DNA from 3 places in the Nitrospirillum guaranorum genome. Region 3 is predicted to be linked to each of the others. Evidence: riboswitches for the same ligand, from Rfam matches in the RefSeq annotation. Region 3 holds a riboswitch; each other region holds the start of a gene.
The links. Region 3 has a riboswitch for cobalamin ahead of cobU (bifunctional adenosylcobinamide kinase/adenosylcobinamide-phosphate guanylyltransferase). Riboswitches for the same ligand answer to the same signal wherever they lie in the genome.
Positions count from the first base shown of each region.

Region 1: linked by a shared signal. The riboswitch ahead of UAJ10_RS26895 (TonB-dependent receptor) and the one ahead of cobU (bifunctional adenosylcobinamide kinase/adenosylcobinamide-phosphate guanylyltransferase) in region 3 are both predicted to bind cobalamin.
Region 2: linked by a shared signal. The riboswitch ahead of cobW (cobalamin biosynthesis protein CobW) and the one ahead of cobU (bifunctional adenosylcobinamide kinase/adenosylcobinamide-phosphate guanylyltransferase) in region 3 are both predicted to bind cobalamin.

Region 1 is NZ_JAYEES010000004.1:1,158,611-1,163,476, reverse strand. It holds gene UAJ10_RS26900 (4'-phosphopantetheinyl transferase family protein) at 1-515, shown strand, start outside; gene UAJ10_RS26895 (TonB-dependent receptor) at 516-2,585, opposite strand; cobalamin riboswitch at 2,725-2,952, opposite strand; gene UAJ10_RS26890 (DEAD/DEAH box helicase) at 3,348-4,866, shown strand, end outside.
Region 2 is NZ_JAYEES010000002.1:604,841-609,706, reverse strand. It holds gene UAJ10_RS08300 (hypothetical protein) at 1-172, shown strand, start outside; gene UAJ10_RS08295 (glycosyl hydrolase family 28-related protein) at 272-1,861, shown strand; cobalamin riboswitch at 1,973-2,204, shown strand; gene cobW (cobalamin biosynthesis protein CobW) at 2,496-3,545, shown strand; gene UAJ10_RS08285 (cobaltochelatase subunit CobN) at 3,703-4,866, shown strand, end outside.
Region 3 is NZ_JAYEES010000001.1:160,890-165,755, reverse strand. It holds gene UAJ10_RS00545 (efflux RND transporter permease subunit) at 1-703, opposite strand, end outside; gene UAJ10_RS00540 (glycosyltransferase 87 family protein) at 931-2,145, opposite strand; cobalamin riboswitch at 2,294-2,529, shown strand; gene cobU (bifunctional adenosylcobinamide kinase/adenosylcobinamide-phosphate guanylyltransferase) at 2,691-3,215, shown strand; gene cobO (cob(I)yrinic acid a,c-diamide adenosyltransferase) at 3,234-3,854, shown strand; gene UAJ10_RS00525 (cobyric acid synthase) at 3,854-4,866, shown strand, end outside.

The sequences.
Region 1 (4,866 bases), on a different contig from region 3:
CCCCCCTTACGCCGCAGGGCAAGCCGGGGCTGGTGGGGGCGCCGGTGGGGCTGGACTTCAACCTGTCGCACACCGACGGCCTGGTGGCCTGCGCCGTGACCCTGGATGCCGGCACGCGGATAGGCGTGGATGTCGAGCGCGGCGACCGCCGCATCGGGGCGGAGGTGGCGACGGCCATGTTCGCGCCCGAGGAACTGGCTTGGCTGGATGCCCGGCCCGCCGGGCGCGGCGGGCCGGACCTGGTGACCTTCTGGACCCTGAAGGAGGCCTACATCAAGGCCTTGGGGCTGGGCCTGTCGCTGCCCACCGACAGTTTCGCCATGGCACCCGACGCCATAACGCCCCATGGCCCCGCGCTGATCCGCCACGACGGGTCGCTGCCGCCGGGCCAGGCCTGCCGGCTGTGGCGGCGCGACCTGCCCAGCGGTCACGCGGTGGCCGTGGCCTGGATGGGCCCGGTCGGCCAGCCCCCCGCCGACCTGGGGATGGAGGAAGGGCTGGCCGACCTGTGGTGATCAGAAAACCTTACCAACCGTGAAGCGGACGGAGCGGGGCTCCAGCGGGTGGACATGCAGGTCGCCGACGCCCTCCGCCGGTTCGCCCTTCAGCCGGTCGGTGTAATAATAGTCGGCGGCGTCATCCTTGCTGTCGAAGACGTTGTAGAGGCCGACGCCGAAGCGCAGGCCGCCCTCCAGCGTATAGTTGGCCGTCAGGTTCCACTCCTGGCTGCCCGACGAGCGCACGCTGTTGTCCTCGATCAGTGGATGGGCGCCGAAGTAGCGATACTCCACGCCGCCGCTCCATCCCGTCTCCTGGGGACCCAAGTCCCGCAGGTATATCGCCAGCGAGCCGATCAGCTTGGGCGCGTCGGGGATGAAGCTGCCGGCCGGATCGCGGTCGGTGTAGCGGGCATGGCTGAAGGCGACGCTACCGTAGAACTCCAGCCAGCCGACGGGGGCGTAGGTGGTGTTCAGTTCCAGCCCGCGCCGGCGGCTGGGGCGGCCCGCCTCCGTCTGGCCCACGTCGGCGTCGTAGGTCAGCTCCGACACGAAATCCATCTGGAAGGCCGTCAGGGTGGCGGTCAGGTTGGGCAGCAGGGTGCTGCGGATGCCCACCTCCTCGCCGGTGGCCTTGGCCAGCAAGGGCGCATCACCCCCATTGGCGCCTTTGGGGGTGACGCCGCGCACGTCGTCGCTGTGAAAGCCGCGGCCGGCGCTGACATAGACCTCCGTCCCCTCCCACAGGGTGGCGATGGCGCTGCCCTTGGGCTGGAACAGGCGGGCCGCCACCACGCCGGCGTTGCTGCCGTGGTCGGTGGCGGTCAGATAGTCCTCGCGCACGCCCACGACGGTGCGCAGCCAGGGTGTCCAGTGGCTGGTGGCCTGGGCATAGGCGCCGCCACCGGCCTCCCGGACGTTGTCATCGCTTAGCAGGGCGTGGGCCACGCGGGCCTTGGTCGCCCGCAGATCCACATGCACATCATCGAAGCGCGCGTCCAGGCCGGTCACGATCTCATGATCCAGGCCCAGCAGGCTCACGGGCCGGCTGTAGCTGACGGCCCCGCCGGCCACCATGCGGCTTTCATTTTGGGCGTGCTGGTCACCGTCGACGGGGTTGTCCAGGAAATGGGTGAAGTTGTTCCACAGCGTCAGCTGGTTGTTGATGACGTAGGCATTGGCCGTCACCTGACCGCCGGCCAGCCAGCCGGCCTCTACCGGCGTGGCGAGGGTGCCGGACAGGCTCATGCGCCGCGCCTGGCCGCCGTCCGTGGGGTCCAGGGTGCCATAGCGGCCGATCAGACCCTGCGCGATGGCGCGTTCCGGCTGGTCGGTGGTGGCGTTCCACAGCGCGCGGTAGTACATGGCCGTGACGCTGAAGCCGTCGTCCCGCTCCCCCTGGCCGTAGCGCAGCACGGCGTTGCCCTTGCGCAGGTTGTCCGGGTGGTCCCAGGGGCCGTCATAATGCACCAGCTCCCCACCCGCCATCAGCTGCCCGGCGCCCACCGCCGTGGTGCCGGCGGCGAAGGCGCGCCGATAGCCCAGCGTGCCGGCCGTCAGCGCCACCTGGGCCGGAATCTGGTCCAGATAGCCCATCTGGATGGAGCCGACAGCGGAGAAGTCGCCTTGCGCCGCGAAGTAGGGGCCCTTGGTGTAGCCGATGCCGCTGGCGAGTTCCGGAATCACGAAGTTCAGGTCGGTATAGCCCTGGCCGTGCGCGTGGGTGCGCATATTCACCGGCATGCCGTCCACGCTGGTGGCCATGTCGGTGCCGTGGTCCAGGTTGAATCCACGCAGCAGGTACTGGTTGGCCTTGCCCTCACCGCTGTGGCTGGTGACCACCAGGCCGGGCACCGTCTCCAGCATCTGGCCCACGCGATAGGCGGGCAGCAGATCCAGTTCCTCCTTCACCACCACGCCCTGGCTGGAGGTGGCGGCCGTGCCGATCAGGTCGCGGCGGGCGGCGGTGACCACCACGTCGTCAAGGGTGGCGGGGGACGACGCGTCGCCCTCCATGCAGGCGGCAAGGGCTGTGGGGCTGCTCAGAAACAGCAGCGGTGTTATTATTCCGGTAAAGAAACGACCCATGATTTGTTGGCCTCTGGCAACGTGACACGTCACCACGGGCCAAAGAATGGGTCACCCAACCCTCGGCCTGGATATTCCCAAACGGCCGGGACGGCGGACGCCCTCTCCCCATCGGTGCACCCCGCCCAATGTGCCCGTGCGTGACCACGGCGTGACGGCAGGTCTCCTGGCTCACGGGTCGTCACCCTGGCACCGCCTTCCCGGTTTCCCAGTGGCTTCGGTCCCCGCCCATGATATCGCGCGGGGATGGTGTCGGGCTCGCCGTTCACAGTTGCGGGGGCAGCCGCGGCATCGGGGAGGGGATCCCCACCGCGTTCCCTTTTCATCCCGCCCGGTCGGAGCGGGAACCGTCAGGGCTTTTCTACGGGGAATTGCAGGCGCGCGCAAACGCGATGTCGCGGCGCGGGGGTGAACACCCTGGCGCACAAGCTTGGCGGTTGTGTGACAAGGCCCACCCGCGCCGGGGCATGGCAGCAATACGGGGCGGTTCGAGCGATTTCCCTTGTACCTGGGACCGGTCACAGCCACTTATGCGGTCTTAAGGAATGGATGGCATCATCCGTTCCCATGCCGGGCCGCTGGGCCCGGCGGTATCCCCCGGGTGGCGCGTAGCGGTGGCGGCCAAATCGCCCCTGTAGCACCCAGGGCATACTCGACCTTCTGACACATGCCTGCCGGCACGCGCCCGGGCAAGGGCTTGACCGCGATCCGCGGCCGCGAGAAACAAACGCGGCCGGCGCGTCGCCCTGGGATTCCAAGACATTGACCGCTTTCGACACCCTTTCGCTGCGGCCTGAGATTCAGGCCGCCCTGGCCCAGCTGGGCCATCACACCGCCACCCCCATCCAGGCGCGGGCCATTCCCCATGCGCTGGAGGGCCGCGACATCCTGGGCATCGCCCAGACGGGCACCGGCAAGACCGCCGCCTTCACCCTGCCCATCCTACAGCGCCTGGGGGCCGCCCCCTCGGCCCTGCCGCTGCGCATGCCCCGCGCCCTGATCCTGACGCCGACGCGTGAGCTAGCGGTGCAGATCGGTGAGAGCATCACCAACTATGGCGTGGGCCTGAGGCTCAGCCACACCGTCATCCTGGGCGGCGTCGGCCAGGGCAGCCAGGTGAAGGCGCTGGCCAACGGCATCGACATCCTGGTGGCCACGCCCGGCCGCCTGCTGGATCTGATGACCCAGGGCCACGTGCGCCTGGACAAGGTCGAGGTGCTGGTGCTGGACGAAGCCGACCGCATGCTGGACATGGGCTTCATCCACAGTCTGAAGAAGATCATGGCCAAGCTGCCGGCCAACCGGCAGACGCTGTTCTTCTCCGCCACCATGCCGGCCGACGTCTCTGAATTGGCCAATAAGATGCTGCGGGACCCTCTGCGGGTGGAGGTGACGCCCGTCTCCACCACGGTGGAGCGGATCACCCAGAAGGTGATTTTCGTCCCCGCGGCGGAAAAGCGCCACGTGCTGGTCGACCTGATCCGCGGTGATGCCGGCATGCAGCGCAGTATCGTCTTCACCCGCACCAAGCATGGCGCCAACCGCGTGTCGGCCCAGCTGGAGCAGGCGGGCATCGAGGCTGCCGCCATCCACGGCAACAAGTCACAGAACGCGCGACAGAAGGCGCTGGACGGCTTCCGTGCCGGTGCCGTGCGGGTGCTGGTGGCGACCGACATCGCGGCGCGCGGCATCGACGTGGACGGCGTCACCCACGTGGTGAACTTCGAGCTGCCCAACGAGCCGGAGACCTACGTCCACCGCATCGGTCGCACCGCCCGCGCCGGCGCCTCCGGCGTCGCCGTGTCGCTGTGCACCGCCGATGGCGATGAGCGCGTCTATCTGCGCGACATCGAGAAGCTGATCCGCAAGTCCATCCCGGTGGGTGAGCGGCCCGAGGCCACGCCCCAGGCCGCCGCCGCCCCGGTGAGCCGTCCGCCCCTGCCGGCCCGCCAGCCGCGCAACGGCGGCGGCAATGGCGGCCGTGGACAGCCGCGTGGCCAGCGTGGCGCCGAGGGCCAGGCCGAAGCCAGGCCCGCCCGGGCCGACGGCCAGCGCCCCGCCCGGACGGAGGGCAACCGTCCGCAGGGCCCGCGCCCCCCGCAGGCGCCGCGTCCCCAGGGTCCGCGTCCTGAAGGGGCGCGCCCCGATGGCGCCCGTCCGCAGCAACAGGCGCGCCCACAGGGCCAGCGTCCGGCCCAGCCGCAGGGGCAGCGCCCCAACGCCGCCCGCCCGGCGGCACCGCGTCCCGCCCAGGATGGCCGGGGCACCCAGTTCTCCAGTT
Region 2 (4,866 bases), on a different contig from region 3:
GACTGAAGATCGCCTAGAGGTTAAATTCCAGGCTGAGGCTCGGGGCGGATTCTTTACCGTGAAGATCGTCCCCAGAAGCACCTTCATTCCGGGCCTGGATCAACCGGGAACGGCGGATTACCGCTCGCTCGGTGCTTATGTTTTTAACATGGGCAAGCTCAGACGATTGTAATCCATGCGATAATAATTTGTCGACGCTTTGCATATCCTCACTACCGGAATTGCAAAGCGCCGGCGTTCCCCGTAATCGACATCCGATGTGGGTGGAAATATGCGAAGCGCTCCGGCCGAGGCATTTATTTGGTTCCTGTTTTCAGTCCCTTGCCTTTTTTGCGCGCATCCCACCTCGGCACAGGAAAAGGCTGTCCTGCCACAGACCCTGAATGTTCTCGAATTTGGGGCGGATCCTGCTGGCAAGCAGGATAGCGCCACCCCAATTGAAGCAGCTATTTCCGCTGCCTGCGCCAAAAGCAAAGCGGTTTCGCCAAGAACCATACATATTCCGCCTGGGTCATATAGCATATCCCACACAATCAACATAAGCTGCGATGATTTATCAATTGAAGGATCGGGAAAAGGCGTGACGACTTTATTTCCGACATCAAGTGGCGACGTATTCTTTGTGAAAAATAATGAAAAAAGCCCACGCCTGTATTCTGTTAATTTTCGGGATTTTCAAATTTATCGTACAGACGATCCGAAATCAGGCGCAGGTATTCATTATCTAAATGTTGTAGGGGGCAATATTGACCACATTTCCGTCGCCGGTCAATATATTGGCATTGAAATTGAATCCTCCCTTAGTCTGTATTTCAATGATGTCAATCCAGGCGGCAACAACAAGAGCGAGGGGTCACGGCTTTGGTGGGTGCACCGGTCCGGTCCCGATGGGGACAATCCATCAGAAAACTTCGTTGTGAACACCAATTCCCGTGCACAGCAGCGGGGAACCTACACTTACGGCATCCTGATCCAGGACACCGACGGCTTCAACATGGCCAACTATCATGTGGGCTTCACTAAAGGTCCGGCGTTAGAAGTGAAATCTCAATATCCTGGCGATGTCGCAGTCGGATTAACATTCTCCAACGGCGGCTTCGATGAGGCTCAATATTGTATCCACTCCACTCGAGCCCCTGGCGACACCGGCAATCGTGGAGCGTGGAGCTTCAACGGCGTGCTCTGCGAGCTGTCCGACCTAGATGGCTTCTACAATGACGACCCTCGTCTGACCAACGTCATCGCCATCGGATCCGCCTTTTTTCTGAACGGCCGTCACGGCTTAAATCTGTCGGCCGGCTCGGGCTTCAAGTTAGGTCAGTCCATCTTCAGCGCCAACAACCGCGAGAACCACGGCGGCGACCATGTCATGCTGTCGGGCACGGTAACCGACGTCAATCTGGACGGCAGCAGCTTTGTTCGAAGCGATGGGCGCAATCCCGTGGATTACGACGTGGTTCTGGCTGACCGCGCCGACCAGATTAGCGTCCAAGACGTCAAGCACGCGGGCGCCACCAAAGGGGATATCGATAGCCACGGAAGCGGCCAATATATCGCCCTTTCCGCCGTCTATTCAGGCCGTAGCACTACCCTGGGCGCCGACAGGTTAGCCCTGGCCGGGACGACGCCCCCCATCGGAGGTAGGCGGCTGGAGGCGGGAACATGCGCCGCCGGGATCGCCGTCGTCGCGAGCGCCCAACCTTCCATGGCGGCAATCGCCAGTCCCGCCGGGACGGATGCCGGGGACGGATTCCAGATCCGGGCTTTCGTATCGGCGCCGGGAGCGGTGACGGTGAAAGTGTGCGCCATCTCGTCTGCGACGCCGGTCACAACACGTTACAACGTCCGAGTGCTGGAGTGAAGCTGATGATCGGCGACAATTCAGATACCCCCACGCACCAGCACCAGCTGGACTTTCGAGGAAAGTCGAGGCTCGCCCACAAAGCCATCGATCGCCGCCTCCGACCCGGCGCAGTTTCGCCGGAGTGATAGTATCCTTTCGCCCTGGTCGGGGGGATAATAGGAAGTCTGGTTCGATGCCGGAGCTGCCCGCGCAACTGTATGCGGTCAATGTTGACCCACAGCCGGTCCCCAGTTGGACCTACGGTTAATGCCACTGGTGTGGACCTTGGGTCTCGACCGAGAAGGCAGGGTCGGCGTTATAATCCGCAAGCCAGGAGACTTGCTATCGCGAAGGCCCACGTCCAATCTGCCGGGATGACGGAGAAAGGGAATATCGCCATGGTCCTCCTCCCACCGAGGTTTCGTTCGCGCACCTTCCATTCGCTGTCCGCTAGAGCAAGATATGATCTTTCGTCACTGCGGCTTGCTCATAACCTGTTCATGGTAGAGTGGATTTAAACGATCAAGTGGCTTTACCTGATCGCGTTCCGCTCAAATCGGGATTATTGGCCGCATCACGCGTCGCGTCCCACCCGCCCCACTGCCGACCGAAGTGCGTCCCGTTATCCGCCTTTCGCTTGAGAGCCCCGCACATGCCGACCCCCACCGCCAAAATCCCCGCCACCGTCATCACCGGCTTCCTCGGCGCCGGCAAGACCACGCTGATTCGTGGCCTGCTGCAGAACCCCGGCGGCCGGCGCCTGGCGCTGATCATCAATGAGTTCGGCGATGTCGGCGTCGATGGCGCCGTGCTCAAGGGCTGCGGCGACGAGACCTGCCCGGAGGACCGGGTGATCGAACTGGCCAACGGCTGCCTGTGCTGCACGGTGGCGGATGATTTCGTGCCGGCGCTGGAAACGCTGCTGAACCGCGCCGACCCGCCGGACCACATTATCATCGAGACCAGCGGCCTGGCCCTGCCCAAGCCGCTGGTGCGCGCCTTCACCTGGCCGGCCGTGCGGTCCCGCGTGACGGTGGACGGCGTGGTAGCGGTGGTGGCGGCCGACGCCGTGGCGGAGGGCCGCTTCGCCCCGGATGCCGAGGCCCTGGCGCGGCAAAAGGCGGCCATGGAGGCCGGCGACGCCACGGTGGAGCATGAGACCCCCGTGCAGGAGGTGTTCGAGGACCAGGTGCTGTGCGCCGACCTGATCCTGGTCAGCAAGACCGACCTGGTGGACGAGGCCGGGCTGGCCGCTGTGGCCGAGACGGTGAAGGCCCTGCGACCCGCCGCCCCGCCACTGGTGCGCGTGGCCCATGGCGATGTCGACCCCGACGTGCTGCTGGGCCTGTCGGCCGCGGCGGAAGCCGACCTGGACGCCCGCGTCAGCCATCACGACAACGAGGAAGAGCACGACCACGACGACTTCACCAGCTTCGTGGCCGAACTGCCGTCCCAAGCCGATCCCGAGGCCCTGGTCCGCCGGCTGGTCGAGGCGGCCCAGCGCTTCGGCATCCTGCGCCTGAAGGGCTTCATCGATGTGCCGGGCAAGCCCATGCGCCTGCTGGTCCAGGGCGTGGGGAACCGTATCCAGACCAGCTATGACCGGCTGTGGGCGCCGGACGAGGCGCGACGCAGCCGCCTGGTGGTGATCGGCGAGACCGGCATGGACAGGACGGCCATCGAGGCGGCGCTGGCCGCCTGACTGGCAGCGGGTGCGGGGCGTGGACGCAAAGCGGCCCTATCCCCCATCCCCCTGCCTGTTGACCAATCCACCTGTTGAATTGACGGCGTATAGGGGCTAGAGCGGCATAACGCTCGCTTTCGTCTTTCAGTGTCGTCACACGGGTTCCGCCCCTCCCATGCACCTGCTGCCCACCCAGGCCGAGGATCTGCTGGCGTCCCCCCAAGCCGAGGATTTGGGGCAAACGCCGGCGGACTGCGTGCTGTTGTCCTTTTCCGACAGCGACCTGTCCTCGGTGGCCGCCGCCTACCACGCCCTGGGTGATGTTCCCTGGCGGCCGACCTTGCGCCTGGCCAACCTGATGCGCCTGGGCCATCCCCTGTCCGTCGACCTGTATGTCGAGGCGGTGATTTCGCGGGCCCGCCTGGTCGTGCTGCGCCTGAACGGCGGGACCGGCTATTGGCGTTATGGGCTGGAGCAGGTGGCACAGACCTGCAAGGCCCGAGGTATCCCTTTGGCCGTCCTGCCCGGCGAGGCCAAGGCCGATCCCGGCCTGGACGCCGCCGGCACCGTGGACCAGACCGCCGCCCGCCGGCTGTGGCGCTGCTTCGTTGAAGGCGGGCCCGAGAACACCGCCCGGTTCCTGGCCGAGACCGCCCATCTGCTGGGCCGGCAGCCACCCGCCACCCTCTTGGCGGGCGAGCCCACACCCTTGCCCCGATACGGGCGGCACGAGACGTGGCGCGCGCCCATCCCTGTCGAAGGCCCGCCTGCGGCGCTGGTCTTCTACCGATCGCACCTGCAGGCCGGCAACCTGGCGCCCCTGCACGCCCTGGCCGACGCCCTGGCCCGGCGCGGCCTGGCGCCCCGCCTCTATTATGTGGCCAGCCTGAAGGAAGGCCCGGCCGCCCAATGGCTGGCGGCCGAACTGGCGGCCCTGCGGCCAGCCGTGGTCCTGAACGCCACCGGATTTTCCGCGCGCCAGGGTCCGGAGGACTCATCGCCGCTGGACGCCCCCGGCGTGCCGGTGCTGCAGGCCGTGTTGTCCACGGGCACGGAGGCGCTGTGGGAAAAGGCCCGCGCCGGCTTAGGCCCGGCGGACCTCGCCATGACCGTGGTGCTGCCGGAAATGGACGGTCGGCTGCAAGGCCCCGCCATTGCCTTCAAGGCGGCGGCCGACTGGGACCCCGCCCTGGAATACGCCCCGACCTTGAGCCGCCCCCGTGCGGACCGGGTGGACGCGCTGGCCGACAAGGCGGCCGCCTGGGCCCGGCTGGCCGCCACCCCGCCGGCGGAGCGACGCGTGGCCCTGGTGCTGTCCGACTATCCCGCCCGCGGCGGC
Region 3 (4,866 bases):
GCGAGCTGTTCAGGCCCACCTGGTATTCGGTGTCGCCGATCTTGGCGGTACCGGACGGCAGGTTCAGGTTCTGCGCGGTGATGGCCTTGTTGACGTCGTTGGGGGTCAGGCCGTAGCTGCGCAGCTTGTCCGGGTCGATGTCGACCATAATCTGGCGCGCGTTGCCGCCATAGGGCAGGGGCAGGCGCATGCCGGGAATGTCACTGATCTGCGACCGGATGGTGATGCGGCCGTAGTCGTACAGCTGCGCCTCCGACATGGTGTCGGACGACAGCGCCAGCTGCAGGATGGGCACGGAGGACCGGCTGTACTGCACGATCAGCGGCGGCTGCGTGCCCGTGGGCATGCGCTTCAGGATGGTCTGGCAGATGGCGGAGATCTGGGAGATGGCCAGGTCGATGTTCACGCCGGGCTGGAAGGTGGTGCGGATGATGCCCACGCCGTTGGACGTCTCGGACTCCACCTCCGCCACGTTGTCGGCGGTGTTGATGATGGCCAGCTCACCGAAGGCGGTGATCTTGCCGGTCATTTCCTGCGCGTCCAGGCCCGAGTAGCTCCACACCACGGTGACCGTGGGGATCTCCACCTCGGGGAAGATGTCCGTGGGCATCTTGAACAGGCTTAGCACGCCCAGCAGCGTGATCAGGCCGGCCAGCACGGCGAAACTATAGGGGCGCCTCAGGGCGTAGGCGACGATCCACATGGGGACGGGGCTCCGGCAATGCGATGCGGAAAAATGCAACGCTACGCCCAGGGGCCGAGGTCGCCCCCCGCCCGGCACAGCCCAAAACAATTAACGCGCTTGATGGTTCAGGGGAACCTACTTCGATACGCAACGGTTCGAATTTAGGCATGCCGCGACCAATCGCCGCCAAATCGGAAAACTGTGGCCTGCGTCACTGCGCCGTTGGCGAAGGGAATGTAAGGCGATCAGCCTTGGATGGCCAGGCTCTCCCCCGCTGTATCCCGGGCGGCGTCCTGACCCCCTGCGACGGGGCGGTCGGGCAGGGAAGGTACCCAGCGCACCACCACGTACAGGCCGAATCCGCAGGCCAGCAACGGCTTGAACCACGTGGCGGTGGCCAGATGCAGGCCCCGTGTCCAAACGTGCGTGGTCAGCGCGAAGCACAACAGCACCAGCACCCAGCCCAGCGCGCGATTGCGACGGACATGAAATTCCCAGCCCGCCAGGGCGCCGGCGACCAGCGCCATGTCGCCGAAATGGCCCAGGACCGTGCGTGGGTTGAACAACAGCAGATAGGTGACCATCAGCGCCGCCACGGTGGCGGCGGCCTTGGGGGCCGGCAGGCGGCTGACGGTGCCGCGCGCCAGGATCAGCACGGCGACGCCGGCCAGGGCGCGGATGGCGGTCTGCGCCATCAGATCCAGCGGCAGGCCCAAGGTGGCCAGGCCATTGGCGAAATCGTGCCAGACACCGCCGCCGGGGTTGGCGCTGCTCATGGTCTTGCGCACAAGCTGGCCGTATTCCCCCAGGGCGTAGCCGGGGTCCCAGTGCGCCAGGGGCAGGGCCAGCGCCGCCGCCAGCCATAGCGCCAGGGACAGGCGCAGGCGGGGCCACAGGGCGAAGGCCAGCATGACCAGGGCCAGGGCCTGGGGCTTGAACGCGCCGGCCAGCACCAGCAGGAAGGCGGCACGGCGCCACCGGCCTTCCGCCACGTCGGCCAGGCCGGCCAGCATCAGGCCCAGCATCAGGAATTCCGTCTGGGCGCCGCGCAGATCCACCACCCCAATGGGCAGTGCCGCCAGCAGGGCGACGCCGAACAGCCGTTGCCAATCCACGCCCCGGCCATCCGCCGGCGCCAGCAGGCGGCACAGCCGCCCCACGCCCCACCAGCACACCGCCAGCAGGCTCAGGCGCCACAGGGCATCCCCCAACAGCGGCGGAAGATAGGCCCACGGAGTGAACAGCACGGCGCTGGACGGCAGGTAGAGGAAGCCGTTGATGCCGTCCTCGTAAATCTCCGCACCCTGCCACCAGGCCCAGGTGGCCTCGGCGTAGATGTGGAATTCAGAAACGAACCGTCCACTAATCACCTGCGCCTCGATCGCCACCAGGGCGATGGCCCAGAGGGCGAGGCCGAACACCAGTGGGCGCGGCAGGGGAAGAAGCGGCGGGCGGACCATGCTGCGGAACAACCTATCTCATAGGTAATAGGCTCTATGGTCTATGCCTAACACCTTTGCGCTCAAGGTCAAGCCCTAAGGCCTGGCCGTTGCATATTTATGATAAAATGCCGCGATGCCGCCCTTGCCCGGCGCGAACGATTGCCGTAAGGCTGCCGTCGCCGACGGTTCCACAGGCACGCCTGTGGATGAAAAGGGAACGTGGTGGGGATGCCCGGCATCCGACTCCACGGCTGCCCCCGCAACTGTGAACGGTGAGCGCCGCCCGCCCTCGTACGGGGCCCCGTATGGGGGATGGCCACTGGGTTCCCGATGGAACCTGGGAAGGCCGGGCCGGCGCCCTGACCCGTGAGCCAGGAGACCTGCCGCCGGCGGTATTGCGCAGGGTCGCGGGGGCGGGGTGTCCCGGCGGAACCGGTCAGCGGCGACGCGGGCCCCATGGGCTCGCGGCCCCTCGGTCTCGTCGACAGGCAATCCCCTCCTTCCGGCCGGTCTTGGCCTCTGGTACCACCGCTGCGTGAGACCGGGTGGGATGGAACTGACTGATGACGCATGAGCACATGGCCGTCCCCGGCGTCACCCTGGTCTTGGGCGGCGCCCGCTCCGGCAAAAGCCGCTTCGCCGAGGGGCTGGTGACCGCGCTGCCCGGTCCCTGGACCTATATCGCCACCGCCCAGGCCTGGGATGACGAGATGCGCGACCGCATCGGCCGGCACCAGGCTGACCGCGTGCCCGGTTGGACGACGGTGGAGGCGCCGCTGGATCTGGCCGACGCGCTGGCCGCCGGCGGCGATGGGCCGGTCCTGGTCGACTGCCTGACGCTATGGCTGACCAACGTCATGCTGGCCGATCGGGACGTGGCCGCCGCCGTCGCGGGGCTGGAGGCGGCGCTGGCCGCCCGCGTGGGCGCCACCGTCCTGGTGGGGAACGAGGTGGGCATGGGCATCGTGCCGGAAAACGCGCTGGCCCGCGCCTTCCGGGACCATGCCGGCCGCCTGCACCAGCGCCTGGCGGCCACGGCGTCGCAGGTGTTCCTGACGGTGGCGGGCCTGCCCCTGAAAGTGAAATAAGAGCGGAAGGAGGTTGCCATGGCCGATCTTGAGTCCCCGGACGACGAAGCCGCCCGCCATCGCGAGAAGATGCAGAAGCGCAAGGCCGTGCAGGACGCCCGCGTGGCCCAGGCGACGGGGGAGAAGGGCCTGCTGATGGTCCACACCGGCCCCGGCAAGGGCAAGACCACGGCGGCGCTGGGCATGATGCTGCGCACCGCCGGTTATGGCCTGCGGGTGGGATTTATCCAGTTCGTGAAGGGCAACTGGGCGACGGGGGAGCAGACGGCGCTGACGCGCTTTTCCGACCTGATCGATCACCATGTGATGGGCGAGGGCTTCACCTGGGACACCCAGGACAAGGAGCGGGACATCGCCGCCGCCGTCCGCGCCTGGGACCTGGGGCGGCGCATGCTGGCCGACCCGCAGTACCACCTGGTGGTGCTGGACGAGATCAACATCGTGCTGCGCTACGGTTATCTGGACGTGGCCGAGGTGCTGGCCGGGCTGAACGCCCGCCTGCCCGACACCCACGTCCTGGTCACCGGCCGCAACGCCAAGGCCGAGATCATCGAGGCCGCCGACCTGGTGACGGAATTCCAGGCGGTGAAGCACCCCTTCCAGGCCGGTATCAAGGCGCAGCGCGGGATCGACTTCTGATGGCCGACCGCACCGCCGGGGGCGCCCGCGCCCTGATGATCCAGGGCACCGGTTCGGACGTCGGCAAGTCGCTGCTGGTGGCGGCCCTGGCGCGGGCCTACACCAGGCGCGGCCTGCGGGTGCGCCCGTTCAAGCCGCAAAACATGTCCAACAACGCCGCCGTGACGTCGGATGGGGGTGAGATCGGGCGCGCCCAGGCGCTGCAGGCCCGCGCCTGCGGTGTCGCGCCCTCGGTGGACATGAACCCGGTGCTGCTGAAGCCGCAGACCGACGTGGGCGCGCAACTGGTGTTGCGCGGCCGGGTGCTGGGCAATGCCGAAGCCTCATCCTACCAGCGCCGCAAGGGGGAATTGCTGCCGGCCGTGCTGGAAAGCTTCCACCGCCTGCGGGCGGAGTGCGACCTGGTGGTGGTGGAGGGGGCGGGCAGCCCGGCGGAAACCAATCTGCGCGCCGGCGACATCGCCAACATGGGCTTCGCCCGCGCGGCGGGCGTGCCGGTGGTGTTGGCTGGCGACATCGACCGGGGCGGCGTCATCGCCAGCCTGGTGGGCACCCATGGCGTGCTGGACGGGGAGGATCGCGCCCAGATCCGCGGCTTCCTCATCAACAAGTTCCGCGGTGATGTCCGGCTGTTCGAAAAGGGCGTGACGGAGATCGAGGCCCGCACCCGCTGGCCCTGTTTCGGCGTCATGCCGCACCAGGTCGCCGCCGCCCGCCTGCCGGCCGAGGATGGCATGGACTTGGCCCACTGGGCGAAACGCGCCGCCGGCGGGCCCTTGCGCATCGCCGTGCCCATGCTGTCGCGCATCGCCAATTTCGACGACCTCGACCCCCTGCGGCTGGAGCCGGGGGTGACGGTGGCGATGGTGCCCCCCGGCCGGCCCCTGCCGGGCGACGCCCAGGGCGTCATCCTGCCGGGATCCAAGGCCACCCTGGCCGACCTGGCCTTCCTCCGCGCGCAGGGATGGGACATCGACCTGGCGGGCCATGTGCGCCGGGGCGGCTGGGTTCT